Regions from separate parts of the Streptomyces sp. NPDC002130 genome, predicted to be linked through region 1. Evidence: riboswitches for the same ligand, from Rfam matches in the RefSeq annotation. Region 1 holds a riboswitch; the other holds the start of a gene.
The links. Region 1 has a riboswitch for thiamine pyrophosphate ahead of thiO (glycine oxidase ThiO). Riboswitches for the same ligand answer to the same signal wherever they lie in the genome.
Positions count from the first base shown of each region.

Region 2: another riboswitch for thiamine pyrophosphate. It lies ahead of ABT116_RS12720 (thiamine ABC transporter substrate-binding protein); the one in region 1 lies ahead of thiO (glycine oxidase ThiO).

Region 1 is NZ_JBEOXI010000294.1:1,117-8,817, reverse strand. It holds gene ABT116_RS35675 (Rv2175c family DNA-binding protein) at 1-51, opposite strand, end outside; gene ABT116_RS35670 (NAD(P)/FAD-dependent oxidoreductase) at 163-1,404, opposite strand; gene ABT116_RS35665 (avidin-fold protein) at 1,437-1,787, opposite strand; TPP riboswitch at 1,840-1,951, shown strand; gene thiO (glycine oxidase ThiO) at 1,949-3,121, shown strand; gene thiS (sulfur carrier protein ThiS) at 3,118-3,318, shown strand; gene ABT116_RS35650 (thiazole synthase) at 3,321-4,118, shown strand; gene pknB (Stk1 family PASTA domain-containing Ser/Thr kinase) at 4,260-6,194, shown strand; gene ABT116_RS35640 (deoxyribonuclease IV) at 6,253-7,131, shown strand; gene ABT116_RS35635 (sulfite oxidase-like oxidoreductase) at 7,136-7,701, opposite strand, start outside.
Region 2 is NZ_JBEOXI010000051.1:26,552-34,252, forward strand. It holds gene ABT116_RS12695 (SRPBCC family protein) at 1-161, shown strand, start outside; gene ABT116_RS12700 (acyl-CoA thioester hydrolase/BAAT C-terminal domain-containing protein) at 579-911, shown strand; gene ABT116_RS12705 (hypothetical protein) at 908-1,096, opposite strand; gene ABT116_RS12710 (bacteriocin immunity protein) at 1,241-1,450, shown strand; gene rlmN (dual-specificity RNA methyltransferase RlmN) at 1,698-2,804, shown strand; TPP riboswitch at 2,829-2,935, shown strand; gene ABT116_RS12720 (thiamine ABC transporter substrate-binding protein) at 3,060-4,097, shown strand; gene ABT116_RS12725 (ABC transporter permease) at 4,073-5,737, shown strand; gene ABT116_RS12730 (ABC transporter ATP-binding protein) at 5,737-6,756, shown strand; gene ABT116_RS12735 (maleylpyruvate isomerase family mycothiol-dependent enzyme) at 6,782-7,579, shown strand; gene ABT116_RS12740 (LAETG motif-containing sortase-dependent surface protein) at 7,641-7,701, opposite strand, start outside.

The DNA.
Region 1 (7,701 bases):
GGTGAGCCAGGCGGGGACGAGAGCATCGATCTTTGCGTCAATCTCGGTCACGGAAACCAGCCTGCCATTTGCCACTGACAGTCGGAAGTCGGACCGGTCCACCCGGGCGGACGCGCCGGGCCCGGCAGCACCGCCCCGCGGCCCTCACCGAGGCCGTCGCGTCTACGCCGTCGCCGCTTTCATGGGCCTGGCCGGATCGGCCAGCAGCACCGGGTTCATCGGTGTGCCGGACTCGATCAGGCGGCGGCCCTGCGCCAGGTCCCGGGGCCGCCCCACCGCCAGGAGTGCGACCAGCCGTTGGCCCCGCAGCCAGCAGACCGTCCAGGCCGGACCGGAAGGGTCGCCCCGCCACAGAGTGGTGTCCGCGGCCGCGTGGTGCCCGGCGTACTGGACGAACCGCCCGAACTGCTCGGACCAGAAGTAGGGCACCGGGTCGTACACCGCCGGTGTCTCCCCCGTGGCCCCGCCGACGATGTTCACGGCGACCGTGCGCGGACCGTGGAGGGCGTTGTCCCAGTGGTGGATCAGCAGGCGCTCGCCGTAGCGCCCCGAGGGGAAGGAGGCGCAGTCGCCGACCGCGTACACATCCGGCACGGCCGTGCGCAGATGCTCGTCGGCCACGATCTCGCCGTGGGGGCCCAGCTCGATCCCGGAACCGGCCAGCCAGGCAGTCGCGGGGCGGGCGCCGATGCCGACGACGACAGCGCCCGCCGGCAGCCGCGAGCCGTCGTCGAGGACGACGACACCGGGTTCGACACGCTCCACGCGCGCGTGCGTCCGCAGGACCGCGCCCGCGTCGGCGTACCAGCCGGCCATCGGGGCGGCGACCTCCGCCGGCAGCGCCCCGGCGAGCGGGCGTTCGGCGGCCTCGACCACGGTCACCGCGCAGCCCGCCTCGCGCGCGGCGGTGGCGAACTCCGCGCCGATCCAGCCCGCGCCGACGACGACGATGTCGTGCTGGCGGGCCAGCACCGGCCGCAGCCGCTCGGCGTCGTCCAGGGTGCGCAGCAGATGCACACCCGGCACGCCCTCGGTGCCGGGCAGCCGGACGGGTTCCGCGCCGGTCGCGACGACCAGGACGTCGTACGGCACCGGCCCGGCCTCGGTGTCCAGCTCGTGGTCGGCGGGGCGCAGGCCCAGCACCTCGCAGCCGAGCCGCAGTTCGATGCCGAGGGCTTCGAAGTCGATGTCGAAGGCGGAGCCCTCGGACTTGCCGAGCAGAACGGCCTTGGACAACGGGGGCCGGTCGTACGGCTGGTGGGGCTCGGCGCCGATGAGGATCACGTCACCGGTGAAGCCCTGCTCGCGCAGCGCGACGGCGGTCTGCACCCCGGCCATGCCCGCACCCGCCACGACGACGCGCCGGGGCGCGGACGGACCTCGTTCCTGCGTCTGCTCGCTCACCTGATCACCATAGACACCTGACGTTTTGTCAGTCAGTGCTCATGCGCCGTGACCTGCTCCACAACGCTCGTGCCGCTGCCCCGCCGGGACTCCCACTCCCAGGTCTCCTCCAGCCGCACCCGCCCGTCGGGCAGCTCCACGACCGCCGACACGCAGTGCCCCGAGGACGTGGTCCCGTCCCGCTTGAGCTGGACGTACCGGAAGTCCAGCCGGTCACCTTCCCGGGTACCCACGAGATGCCCGCGTACGACGTCGCCGCCCGTGTACTCGGCCCAGATCTCGCCCTCCCGCTCGTGGTACGTGAACCGGGTGCGGGTGCCCACCTGACCCGGTGCCTGGTCGGCGACCGGGGCGAGGACGAGACCGTCGAGGGACCGGGCCATGGACTGAGGCTCCCTTACTGCGGGGCAGGGCATCGGGCTAGGGTGGCCAACGTAAAGCACTCGCGGGAGCCCGGACGCACCGGGCTGAGAGGGAGGCTGGCGGCCTCCGACCGTACGAACCTGATCCGGGTCATGCCGGCGAAGGGAGGGGCTGGACGCCCATGTCGCCTACGTCCACATCGTCAGACGTCCTGGTCATCGGGGGCGGGATCATCGGCCTGGTCACGGCCTGGCGGGCCGCGCAGCGAGGATTCGCCACGGCCGTCGTCGACCCCGAGCCGGGCGGCGGGGCCGCACAGGTCGCGGCCGGCATGCTGGCCGCCGTCACGGAGCTGCACTACGGCGAGCAGACCCTGCTCGGCCTGAATCTCGCCTCGGCCCGGCGCTACCCGGACTTCGCCGCCGAGCTCACCGAGCTGACCGGCCGGGACCTCGGCTACCGCCGCTGCGGCACGCTCGCCGTGGCCTTGGACGCCGACGACCGGGCCCACCTGCGCGAACTGCACGCCCTGCAGCAGCAGTCGGGCCTGGAGTCGCAGTGGCTGTCGGGACGCGAGTGCCGGCGCCTGGAGCCGATGCTCGCGCCGGGCGTGCGCGGCGGGCTGCGGGTCGACGGCGATCACCAGATCGATCCCCGGCGGCTGGCCGGTGCCCTGGTCGCCGCCTGTGAGCGGACGGGCGTGGTCTTCCACCGGACGTGGGCGGAACGGCTGACCGTGGTCCGGGACCGGGCCGCGGGCGCCGTCCTGGCCGACGGGACCGAGGCCGCCGCCGGGCAGGTGGTGCTCGCCGGGGGCAGTCTCAGCGGGCGGCTCGCGGGCGTTCCGGAGGACGTACTGCCTCCCGTGCGGCCGGTGAAGGGGCAGGTCCTGCGGCTGACGATGCCGCTGCGGCACGGGCCGTTCCTGAGCCGGACCGTGCGCGCGGTCGTGCGCGGCAGCCATGTCTACCTGGTGCCGCGCGCGAGCGGCGAACTGGTCGTCGGGGCCACCAGCGAGGAGCTGGGCTGGGACACCACCGTAACCGCGGGCGGCGTGTACGAGCTGCTGCGGGACGCGCACGAGCTGGTCCCGGGCATCACCGAGCTGCCGCTCACCGAGACCAGGGCCGGGCTGCGGCCCGGCTCCCCCGACAATGCGCCGCTGCTCGGGCCCACCGGTCTGGAGGGGCTGCTGCTGGCCACCGGGCACTACCGCAACGGCGTCCTGCTCACACCGGTGACCGGCGACGCCATGGCGCACGTCCTGGCGACGGGCGAACTCCCCGGGGAGGCCCGCCCCTTCACCCCGAAACGCTTCAGTCCCGCCACCGCACTCACGGAGCAGCCCGCATGAACATCTCCGTCAACGGCGAGCCCCGGGACGTCGGGCCCGGCACGGCCCTGGACACCGTCGTGAGGTCGCTCACGGCCTCGCCCTCGGGCGTGGCCGCCGCCCTCAACGAAACCGTCGTCCCACGCACCCAGTGGCCCGCCACGCCCCTGTCCGAGGGGGACCGCGTGGAAGTCCTGACCGCCGTCCAGGGAGGCTGACCATGGCCGACGATCCGTTCGTCCTCGGTGGTACGTCCTTCACGTCCCGTCTGATCATGGGCACGGGCGGGGCGCCCAGCCTCGACGTGCTGGAGCGGTCGCTGGTCGCGTCCGGGACGGAGCTGACCACGGTCGCGATGCGCCGGGTGAACGCCTCGGTGCACGGCTCGGTGCTGTCCGTCCTCGACAAGCTCGGCATCCGGGTGCTGCCGAACACGGCGGGCTGCTTCACCGCCGGCGAGGCCGTCCTGACGGCCCGCCTGGCGCGCGAGGCCCTCGGCACGGACCTGATCAAGCTGGAGGTCATCGCCGACGAGCGCACCCTGCTGCCGGACCCGATCGAGACGCTGGAGGCGGCCGAGACCCTGGTCGACGACGGGTTCACGGTGCTGCCGTACACCAACGACGATCCGGTGCTCGCGCGGAAGCTGGAGGACGTGGGCTGCGCGGCGGTCATGCCGCTCGGCTCGCCGATCGGCTCCGGGCTCGGCATCCGCAACCCGCACAACTTCCAGTTGATCGTCGAGCACGCGCGCGTGCCGGTGATCCTGGACGCGGGCGCGGGGACGGCGTCGGACGCGGCGCTGGCGATGGAGCTGGGGTGTGCGGGCGTGATGCTCGCCTCGGCGGTGACGCGGGCGCAGGAACCCGTGCTGATGGCTTCCGCCATGAGGAGCGGGGTGGAAGCCGGGCGGTTGGCGTATCGAGCTGGGCGCATCCCGCGGCGGCACTTCGCGCAGGCGTCTTCGCCGGGTGAGGGTATGGCTGTGCTCGATCCGGAGCGGCCTGCTTTTCAGTGACCCGCGCTTGTGCTGGGGGCGGGTCGGTCCGCAGCCCGGCGCAGCGGGGGGGGCGGACAGACGTCACAGGTCGGCTGCAGTCGCGCCCCGAAATCGGGCGGGGCGGAAGAGCTGTCGGTGTCGGCTCGTACACTCGCCTGCGTGGACACGACCCTTCAGGACCCCTTGGTCGGGCAGGTGCTCGACGGCCGGTATCGCATCGACGCGCGGATCGCGGTCGGCGGGATGGCCACGGTCTACCGGGCCGTGGACACCCGGCTCGACCGGGTCCTCGCGCTCAAGGTGATGCATCCCTCGCTCGCGGTCGACGCCTCGTTCGTCGAGCGGTTCATCCGCGAGGCGAAGTCGGTGGCCCGGCTGGCCCATCCGAACGTGGTGCAGGTCTTCGACCAGGGCACCGACGGCTCGTACGTGTACCTGGCGATGGAGTACGTCGCGGGCTGCACCCTGCGGGACGTGCTGCGCGAGCGCGGGGCGCTGCAGCCGCGCGCCGCCCTGGACATCCTGGAGCCGGTGCTGGCCGCCCTGGGCGCGGCGCACCGCGCCGGATTCGTGCACCGCGACATGAAGCCGGAGAACGTCCTGATAGGGGACGACGGGCGGGTCAAGGTCGCCGACTTCGGCCTGGTCCGGGCCGTGGACACGGTGACGAACACCACCGGCACCGTGCTCGGCACGGTCTCCTACCTCGCCCCGGAGCAGATAGAGGACGGCACCGCCGATCCCCGCGTCGACGTGTACGCGTGCGGCGTGATGCTGTACGAGATGCTGACCGGCGACAAGCCGCACGACGGGGACTCCCCGGCCGTGATCCTCTACAAGCACCTGCACGAGGACGTGCCCCCGCCCTCGGCCGCCGTGCCCGGCATGGCGTACGAGCTGGACGCGATGGTGGCCTCGGCGACGGCCCGCACCCCGGCTCTGCGCCCGCACGACGCGGTGGCGCTGCTCGCGCAGGTCCGCGACGGACGCGGCCGGCTGGACGAGGAGCAGCTGGACGCGGTGCCGCCGCAGGCGCTCGCGGTGGACCACGACAACGGCGACGACCGGACGACCGTGATCCCGCGCGCCCTGACCACACCGCGCCCGCTGCCGGTGAACGAGGACGACGAGGGGGCCGCCCTCGACCGCACCAGCAGGTTCGCGACCCCGCCGCCGCCTCCGCCGTCCCGGCGACGCCGCCCGGGATTCCGGCGCGGACCGGCGGCCATCGCCGTGGCCGTCCTGCTCGTGCTCGGCCTCGGCGCCGGCATCTGGTACATCAACTCCGGCCAGTTCACCAAAGTCCCGCCGCTGCTGGCGAAGACCCAGGACGAGGCCGAGGACCGGCTGCAGGACGCGGGTCTGGAGGTCGGCAAGGTCAGCCATGCCCACAGCGACACCGTCAAGCGCGGCACGATCATCGGCACCGACCCCGAGCCGGGCGCCCGGATCCGCGTCAACGACTCCGTGTCGTTCACCATCTCCGACGGCCCCGAGACCGTGCGCGTGCCCGCCCTGGCGGGTCGGAAACTGGGCACGGCGCAGGACCAGCTGAGGGACGACGGGCTGGAGCCGGGCATGGTCACCCGGGAGTTCAGCGAGGATGTACCGCGCGGCTCGGTGATCTCCGCGCGCCCTGCGGACGGCACGAAGGTGCGGGCGGGCACGGCCGTCGCACTGGTCGTCAGCAAGGGCGCCCGCATCGACATCCCCGACGTCACCGGTGACGACGAGGCCGACGCCCGGGCCGAGCTGGAGGACGCCGGCCTCAAGGTGAAGATCGCCACCGAGCGGGTCAACTCCTCCGAGTACGACAAGGGCCAGGTCGTCCGGCAGACGCCGAGGTCCGGCGGCCCGGCGGCCGAGGGCGACACCGTCACGCTGACGCTGTCGAAGGGACCCGAGATGATCGAGGTCCCGGACGTGGTCGGCGACAGCGTCGACGACGCCAGGCAGGCGCTGGAGGGCGCCGGGTTCGAGGTCGACGAGGACCGCGGGCTGCTCGGCCTGTTCGGCGACACCGTCAAGAGCCAGTCCGTCGAAGGCGGCGAGACCGCGCCCAAGGGCTCGACGATCACGATCAAGATCAGGTGAGGCCGGCGGGCAGAGGCCCGCGGACGGGGCAGGGCCGGACGCATGACACCCTGAACGGGTGAACAGTCAGCTGTCCGGTCCCTCCCGCAACCCGGTGGGCGGCCACGTCCCCGTGGCCGGTGGGCTCCATTCCGTAGGCCTGTCGTACGCCCGTGATCTGGAGGCGGAGGCCGTCCAGGTCTTCGTCGCCAACCCGCGCGGCTGGGCCACGCCGACCGGCAACCCCAAGCAGGACGAGGCGTTCCGCGAGGCGTGCGCGGCCGAGTCGATCCCGGCCTATGTGCACGCCCCCTACCTGATCAACTTCGGCTCGCACACCGAGGCGACCGTGGAGCGGTCGGTGGAGTCGCTGCGGCACTCGCTGCGGCGCGGGCGGGAAATAGGGGCGCTGGGCGTGGTCGTGCACACCGGCAGCGCGACCGGGGGCCGGGAGCGGTCCGTGGCGCTGAAGCAGGTACGGGAGCACCTGCTGCCGCTGCTGGACGAGCTGACCCACGACGACGACCCGTTCCTGCTGCTGGAGTCGACGGCCGGGCAGGGCGCCTCGCTGTGTTCGCGGACGTGGGACTTCGGCCCGTACTTCGAGGCTCTGGACGCCCACCCGATGCTCGGCGTGTGCCTGGACACCTGCCACATCTACGCCGCCGGGCACGACCTGACCGGCCCGAGCGGCATGCACCAGACGCTGGACCTGCTGGTGGACACCGTCGGCGAGGGCCGGCTGAAGCTGATCCACGCCAACGACTCCAAGGACGTCGTGGGCGCGCACAAGGACCGGCACGAGAACATCGGCGTCGGCCACATCGGCGAGGACCCGTTCCGGGCGCTGATGACGCATCCCGCGACCGCGGGCGTGCCGCTGATCATCGAGACGCCGGGCGGCAAGCAGGGGCACGCGGCCGACGTGGAGCGGCTGAAGAAGCTGCGCGACGGCTGACCGCTCAGAGGTCGGGGCCGTCCCCCGGCAGCTCCTGGTACGAGTAGCGCTGCTCCCGCCAGGGGTCGCCGATGTTGTGGTAGCCGCGCTCCTCCCAGAAGCCCCGCCGGTCGGCGGTCATGTACTCAACACCGCGCACCCACTTGGGGCCCTTCCAGGCGTAGAGGTGGGGGACGATCAGGCGCAGCGGAAAGCCGTGCTCGGCGGTGAGCAGCTCGCCGTCCTTGTGGGTGGCGAACAGGACCTGCTCGTCGGCGAAGTCGGACAGCCGGAGGTTGGAGCTGAATCCGTACTCGGCCCACACCATCACATGGGTGACGTCGTCCGCGGGCGGGGCGAGGTCGAGGAGCGTGCGGGCGGGAATGCCGCCCCACTCGGCGCCCAGCATGCTGAACTTCGTGACGCAGTGCAGATCGGCCACGACGGTGGTGTGCGGCAGGGCCGTGAACTCCTCGTGCGTCCAGCAGTGCTTGCCGCCGCCGGCGGTGGCACCGAAGACGCGGAACTCCCAGCGCTCGGGCCGGAACTTGGGGACGGGTCCGTAGTGCGTGACCGGCCAGCCGCGTTGCA
Region 2 (7,701 bases), on a different contig from region 1:
ACGACGAGGGCCGCCGCTCACACGTCACGATCGACATCGACTTCGAGGGCCACGGCATGGGCAAGGTCCTGGTCCCGCTCGTCGTACGCCCCCAGGTCCGCAAGGAACTCCCGCGCAACGAGCAGCTGCTCAAGGACCGGCTGGAGCACAGGGGCGAGTAGGGGCGATCCTTCCTCCGGCGGCTGGGCTCAGCGCCGCCGGGGGAACTTCCAGCCGTTCGGCCGCAGCTTGAACAGGACGAACACGCCGCAGTGCGCCCACACCCCCAGGAAGGCCCACTTGAACACGGGGGGGAGCGCGTGGACATCACCGAGCGCGAGCCGTCCGGCCCTTGGGAGGGCGTACTGGCCGCTCCCGTCCGTGGCGGTGATGTCGGTGTTCTGGTCCTCGCGTCGAGCGCGAGGGCGCGTGCATCCTTGCCCGGCAGGGGCTTCACAGCCTTGGCGATCCGATGGTTCGGAGGCCCTGGACGATTCCTGGGCCCCCGCGGAACAGGACAGCGGCCCTCTGGCGATCCGCGGTTGGTACGACAGAGCGAGCGGGCCTTCGCTCATTCGCTGCCACACACGGAGATCCCCGTGGAGGCGGCCAGAGCCGATCTGCTCCTCGTCGCAGGCGGCGACGACGCGATGTGGCCGTCGCTTCCCTTCGCTGAAGAGCTGGCTCGGCGTCGGCGCTCGGCCGGGCGGACAGTGCGGCTGATCGCCCGCGCCGACGCCGGCCACCGGCCACGCCTTCCCGGCGAAAGCCTTGCGCCGGGGTCCACGCGTTTCGCGTACGGGGGCACCGCCCAGGCCGACGCACTCCTGGGCGAGGCTGCGTGGCCCCACATCCTCGACCTGCTCGGCGGCGACGGCCTCAGCCGACCGGATACGAGAACCGCGGGGCTCAGTTTCCCGGACAGACCCTAGTCGTCCCCGCCGCCTTGCTGGGTGTGGGACTTTCGGCTCGCGCTGCGGGCCAGTTCGCTGCCGAGCAGCGTCGCCTTGGCCACCCCACGTGCCCAGCGGGGGGCGTCGCCCCGGGCCGCCCAGTAGACGCAGACGCAGCCGCCGATGATGAGCGAAACGACGACTGACAGTATGAGCACGAGCATGCTCGCCCCTCGTTTAGTAGGATGATCCGCTCAATCCTTACAGGCGGGCGTCATTCCAGCAGGCCCCTCTTCGATAAGACTGGGAAAGTCCTCGGAGCGCGGCCACACACCCGGCACCGAGGCAGCGTGACCACTCCCCGCAGCATGAATCGAGCTGAAGCGATCCACCTCGTCCAGCGGCTCATGAACGCCGACTACGCCGATGAGGCCGAAGCCGACGACATCCTCACGGGACTCGTGCGTGGGCTTGGCTGCCCACACATCAGCGACTACGTCTTCTGGGACAACGACCCGCACTTGACGGCGGAGAAGGTCGTCGACCGAGCCATGTCCTACGAGCCGTTCGCCCTGTAACCGCATATCACGCGCATGCCGCTGGGGATGGAGCTTCCGTCCCTCGGGACCTTGGTCAGAGGTGAGGTCTACTGGCACGACGACCGCAGCCACCAGGTCAGGGTCCGGCTGGACGAGTGGCAGGGAGCCGACGCGTGATCGAACCTGGGTCGTCTCTGGGCCGTCCGAGGGCGCTCGGCGGCGACCGGTGACGACTACTGACGACAGCTGCGGGTCACCCAAATGGATCTGCGACACTAGGAGGGTTATGCCGAAGCCCGGAGAACTCACTTTCGTCGCCCCCCGCGGAGCCAAGAAGCCGCCGCGGCATCTTGCCGATCTCACTCCTGCCGAGCGCAAGGAGGCCGTTGTCGCGGTCGGGGAGAAGCCGTTTCGTGCCAAGCAGCTCTCGCAGCACTACTTCGCGCGGTACGCGCATGATCCGGAGCAGTGGACCGACATCCCGGCCGGTGCCCGGGGGCGGCTGCAGGAAGCCCTGCTGCCCGAGCTGATGACCGTCGTTCGGCATCTGTCGACCGACCAGGGCACCACTCGCAAGACACTGTGGCGGCTGTTCGACGGGACGCTCGTCGAGTCCGTGCTGATGCGCTATCCGGACCGGGTGACCATGTGCATCAGCTCCCAGGCCGGGTGCGGGATGAACTGCCCGTTCTGCGCGACCGGGCAGGCGGGTCTCGACCGGAATCTGTCCACCGCCGAGATCGTCCATCAGATCGTGGACGGGATGCGGGCGCTGCGGGACGGGGAGGTCCCCGGCGGCCCGGCTCGGCTCAGCAACATCGTCTTCATGGGCATGGGCGAGCCGCTCGCCAACTACAACCGGGTCATCGGATCCATCCGGCGGCTCACCGACCCCGAGCCCGATGGCCTCGGCCTGTCCCAGCGCGGCATCACCGTCTCCACCGTCGGCCTCGTCCCCGCCATCCACCGGTTCGCCGACGAGGGCTTCAAGTGCCGCCTGGCCATCTCGTTGCACGCGCCCGACGACGAGCTGCGCGACACCCTCGTACCCGTGAACACGCGCTGGAAGGTCCGCGAGGTGCTGGACGCCGGTTTCGAGTACAGCGCCAAGTCCGGGCGCCGGCTGTCCATCGAGTACGCGCTGATCCGGGACATCAACGACCAGGCCTGGCGCGGTGACCGGCTCGGGCGGCTGCTCAAGGGCAAGCCCGTGCATGTCAATCTCATCCCGCTGAACCCGACGCCGGGGTCGAAGTGGACCGCCTCGCGGCCCGAGGACGAGAAGGCCTTCGTGGAGGCCATCGCCGCCCATGGTGTGCCGGTGACGATCCGGGACACCCGTGGTCAGGAGATCGACGGGGCGTGTGGTCAGCTCGCGGCCACCGAACGGTAGTCTGACCGCCGTAAGAACATCTGCATATTCCGACAGGGGAGCGCCACAGCGCTGAGAGTGCGGCACACGGCCGCAGACCCTCCGAACCTGGCCCAGGTCATTCTGGGTAGGGAGATCGGTCACCACTCGAGCTGTTGCGCCCTGCCCGGGACCCCGGAAGTCCCGGGCGGGGCCGCGTCTTCTCCTGGTCACTCCAGGAGGAATCCAGTGAGTAACAACATCAAGCGGCTGACGGCGGCGGTCGTCGGGCTCGGCATGGCCGGCGCACTGGCCGCGTGCGGGTCGTCCGACGGCGGCCAGGGGTCCGGCGACTCCAAGACCGTGACGCTCGTCAGTCACGACTCGTGGGCCGCGTCCAAGGACGTCATCGCGGCCTTCGAGAAGCAGTCCGGCTACAAGGTGAACGTCCTGAAGGACGGCGACGCCGGGCAGGCCGTGAACAAGGCCATCCTCACCAAGGGCAACCCGCAGGGCGACGTCTTCTTCGGCGTCGACAACACCCTGCTGTCCCGCGCCCTCGACAACGGCCTCTTCCAGTCGTACGAGGCGAAGGGGTCCGAGCGGATCAAGGCCGAGTACCGCGTCGACCGGGACAAGCACCGGGTCACGCCCATCGACACCGGCGACATCTGCGTCAACTACGACAAGAAGTACTTCGCCGATCACAAGCTGGCGCCGCCGCGGAGTTTCCACGACCTGGTCAAGCCCGCGTACAAGGACCTGCTCGTCACCGAGAACGCCTCCTCGTCCTCGCCCGGCCTCGGCTTCCTGCTCGGCACGGCCGCGAAGTACGGCGACGACGGGTGGAAGGGCTACTGGATGAAGCTCAAGGCCAACGGCGTGAAGGTCGTCGACGGCTGGGAGCAGGCCTACAACGAGGAGTTCTCCGGGTCGGCCGGCGGCAAGAAGGCCAAGGGCGACCGGCCGCTCGTCGTGTCGTACGCCTCCTCGCCGCCCGCCGAGGTCGTCTTCGCCGACCCCAAGCCGAGCACGGCGCCGACCGGTGTCGTCGAGGGCACCTGCTTCCGGCAGGTCGAGTACGCGGGGCTGCTCAGCAACGCCAAGAACACCAAGGGTGGCAAGGCCCTCCTCGACTTCCTCATCAGCCAGAGGTTCCAGGAGGACATGCCGCTCAACATGTTCGTGTACCCGGTGACCGAGGGCGCCCAGGTGCCGCCGGAGTTCGTCAAGTACGGACCGCAGGCGAAGGACCCCGAGACCATGGCCCCGGCGCAGATCGCCGACCACCGTGACCAGTGGGTCAAGTCGTGGACCTCACTCGTACTGAAGTAACCGCGCGCAGGCGGGGCGCGGCGGCGCGGCTCGGTCTGCTGGCCGTGCCCGTCGCGTTCTTCGCGGTCTTCTTCGCCTACCCCGTCGCGGCGATCGTCGCGCGCGGCCTCAAGACCGACGGGGCCTGGCACCTCGCACGGCTCGGGGAGGTGCTGGCGCAGTCCGACGTCCGGCACGTGCTGTGGTTCACCACCTGGCAGGCGGTGGTCTCCACCGCGCTCACGCTGCTCGTCGCACTCCCCGGCGCGTACGTCTTCGCCCGCTTCGACTTCCCCGGCAAGCAGGTCCTGCGGGCGGTCGTGACCGTTCCGTTCGTGCTGCCGACGGTCGTCGTCGGTACGGCGTTCCTGGCGCTCGTCGGGCGGGGCGGGCTGCTCGACGAGCTGTGGGGCGTACGGCTGGACACCACCGTATGGGCGATCCTGCTCGCGCACGTCTTCTTCAACTACGCGGTCGTCGTCAGGACGGTCGGCGGGCTCTGGGCGCAGCTCGACCCGCGGCAGGAAGAGGCCGCGCGCATGCTCGGGGCGTCGCCGATGAAGGCCTGGCGGCAGGTCACGCTGCCCGCGCTCGCCCCGGCCGTGGCCGCCGCCGCGCTGATGGTCTTCCTGTTCACCTTCACCTCCTTCGGTGTCGTGCAGATCCTCGGCGGGCCCACCTTCTCCACCCTGGAGGTGGAGATCTACCGGCAGACCTCGGAGATCTTCGACCTGTCCACGGCGGCCGTGCTGACCCTCATCCAGTTCGTCGCCGTGGGCGCGATCCTCGCCCTGCACGCCTGGACCGTGCGGCGGCGGGAGACCGCGCTACGGCTGGTGGACGCCTCCGTGACCGCGCGCCGGCCGCGTGGCGCCGGGCAGTGGGCGCTGCTCGGCGGGGTGCTCGTCACCGTCGCCGTCCTGCTCGTGCTGCCGCTCGCGGTGCTCGTGCAGCGGTCCCTGGGCGCGCCGGGCTTCGGCTACTACCGGGCGCTGACCCGCGAGGACGGGGGAGTGTTCCTGGTCCCGCCGATCGAGGCGATCGGCAACTCCCTGTCGTACGCCGTCGCCGCCACGCTCATCGCGGTGGTGATCGGCGGCCTCGCCGCGGTCGCGCTCACCCGCCGGGACGCCGGGCGGTTCGTGCGCGGCTTCGACGCTCTGCTGATGCTGCCGCTCGGGGTGTCCGCGGTGACCGTCGGCTTCGGGTTCCTGATCTCCCTCGACGAGCCGCCGCTGGATCTCAGGTCCTCCTGGATCCTGGTGCCGCTCGCACAGGCCCTGGTCGGGGTGCCCTTCGTGGTGCGGACGATGCTGCCCGTGCTGCGGGCGGTGGACGTGCGTCTGCGGGAGGCGGCCTCGGTGCTCGGTGCCTCGCCCTGGCGGGTGTGGCGGGAGGTGGACCTGCCGATGGTGCGGCGGGCGCTGCTGATCGCGGCCGGGTTCGCCTTCGCCGTGTCCCTCGGGGAGTTCGGCGCGACGGTGTTCATCGCCCGGCCCGACCGGCCGACCCTGCCGGTGGCGGTGGCCCGGCTGCTCGGGCGGCCCGGCGACCTCAACTACGGCCAGGCGATGGCCCTTTCGACGATTCTGATGGTGGTGTGCGCGGTGGCCCTGCTGGTGCTGGAGAGGCTCCGCACGGACCGGACGGGGGAGTTCTGATGCTGCTTGCCCTGCAGGGCGCGACGGTCCGCTTCGGCGGGCGTGCCGTGCTGGACGCCGTCGATCTGGAGGTCGCCGAGCACGAGATCGTGTGCGTGCTCGGGCCCAGCGGCAGCGGCAAGTCGACCCTGCTGCGGGCGGTGGCCGGGCTGCAACCCCTCGACTCCGGGCGGGTGGTGCTCGACGGCCGTGACCACGCGGGCGTGCCCGCGCACCGGCGAGGGGTCGGGTTGATGTTCCAGGACCACCAGCTGTTCCCGCAGCGGGACGTGGCCGGCAACGTGGCGTTCGGGCTGCGGATGCACGGCGAGCCGAAGCGGCAACAGGCCGAACGAGTAAAGGAGTTGCTGGACCTCGTGGGGCTGCCGGGCGCGGGCCGCCGGGCCGTCGCCGGGCTGTCCGGCGGCGAGCAGCAGCGGGTGGCGCTGGCCCGGGCTCTCGCGCCGAACCCCCGGCTGCTGATGCTGGACGAGCCGCTGGGACAGCTCGACCGGTCGCTGCGGGAACGGCTGGTCGTCGAACTGAAGCAACTGTTCGGCCGGTTGGGGACGACCGTGCTCGCCGTGACGCACGACCAGGGGGAGGCCTTCGCGCTGGCCGACCGGGTCGTGGTGATGCGGGACGGGCGGATCGCCCAGTCCGGTACTCCTCTTGAGGTGTGGCAGCATCCCGCCGACGCGTTCGTCGCCCGCTTCCTCGGGTTCGAGAACGTGGTCGAGGCCACGGTCGGGGCGGAGGCCGCGGACACGCCCTGGGGCAAGGTGCCGGTGCCGGAGCGCGCCCCGCAGGGCATCCGCACCCTGCTGGTGCGGCCCGCCGGGGTGCGCCTGGTACCCGCCGACACGGGCCTGCGCTGCACGGTGACCGCACGCACCTTCAAGGGCACCCATGTCGCCCTCCACCTCCAGCCCCGGGACGCCCCGCGCCTGGAGGCGGCGTGCGCGCTGCGGGCGGCGCCTGGGGTGGGGGACGAGGTGGGCGTGGAGTTGGACGCGGCCGAAATCGTGGTGCTCGACTGATCGCCCCCGCCCTAGGGTGCGAGGCATGACGCCACTCACGCACGACCGCTACTGCGACGAAATCGCCGATCAGGTAAGTTTGTTGAGGTCCGTGGTCACCTCCGGTGCCGACCTGTCCGCCACGGTGCCGACCTGCCCGGAGTGGTCGCTGGAGGACCTCGTACGGCACATGGGAGGCGCTCTGCGCTGGGTGGAGCTCATGGTGCGCACCCGGGCCGAGGAGGAGGTGCCGGAGGAGCGGGTGCCGGGTGCGGCCGGGCCCGAGGCGCGGGGGGATGCCCTCGTGCTGGACGCCTGGCTGGCGGAGGCGGGGAAGCAGGTCGTCGCCACGCTGCGGGAGGCGGGCCCCGATACGGAGGTGTGGGGCTGGGCAGGGATCCGCGACGCCGGGTTCTGGGCCCGTCGGGTGACACACGAGATCACCGTGCACCGCGCGGACGCCACGCTGGCCGTCGGGCTGCCCTACGAGGTCGCGCCCGAGGTGGCCGCCGACGCGATCGACGAGTGGCTGCAGATCGTGGCGTACGTGCAGCGGACGGTGCCGCACGACGCGGTGAGGGACTTGCGGGGCGCCGGCCGCGGCATCCACCTCCACGCCACCGACACGGGGCCGGAGCTGAACGCCGAGTGGCTCGTGGAACTCACGGAGGACGGCGTCGCCTGGCGTCGGGGTCACCGGAAGGCGGACGTGGCCCTGCGCGGGCCGCTCACCTCCGTCCTGCTGGCGTTCTACCGCCGACTTCCGCTGGATGCGCCGGAGGTGGAGGTGCTGGGCGAGCGGGAGCTGCTGGAGTTCTGGCTGGAGCGGGCGACGTTCGGGTGAGACGGGACGTGGCCCGCCCCCCCGGGTCGGGGGACGGGCCACGTCACGGTCTGCGCGGGTGTCAGCTGTCGCTGCTCGCTCCGCGGCGGCGCATGCCGAAGAACACCGCACCGCCACCGACG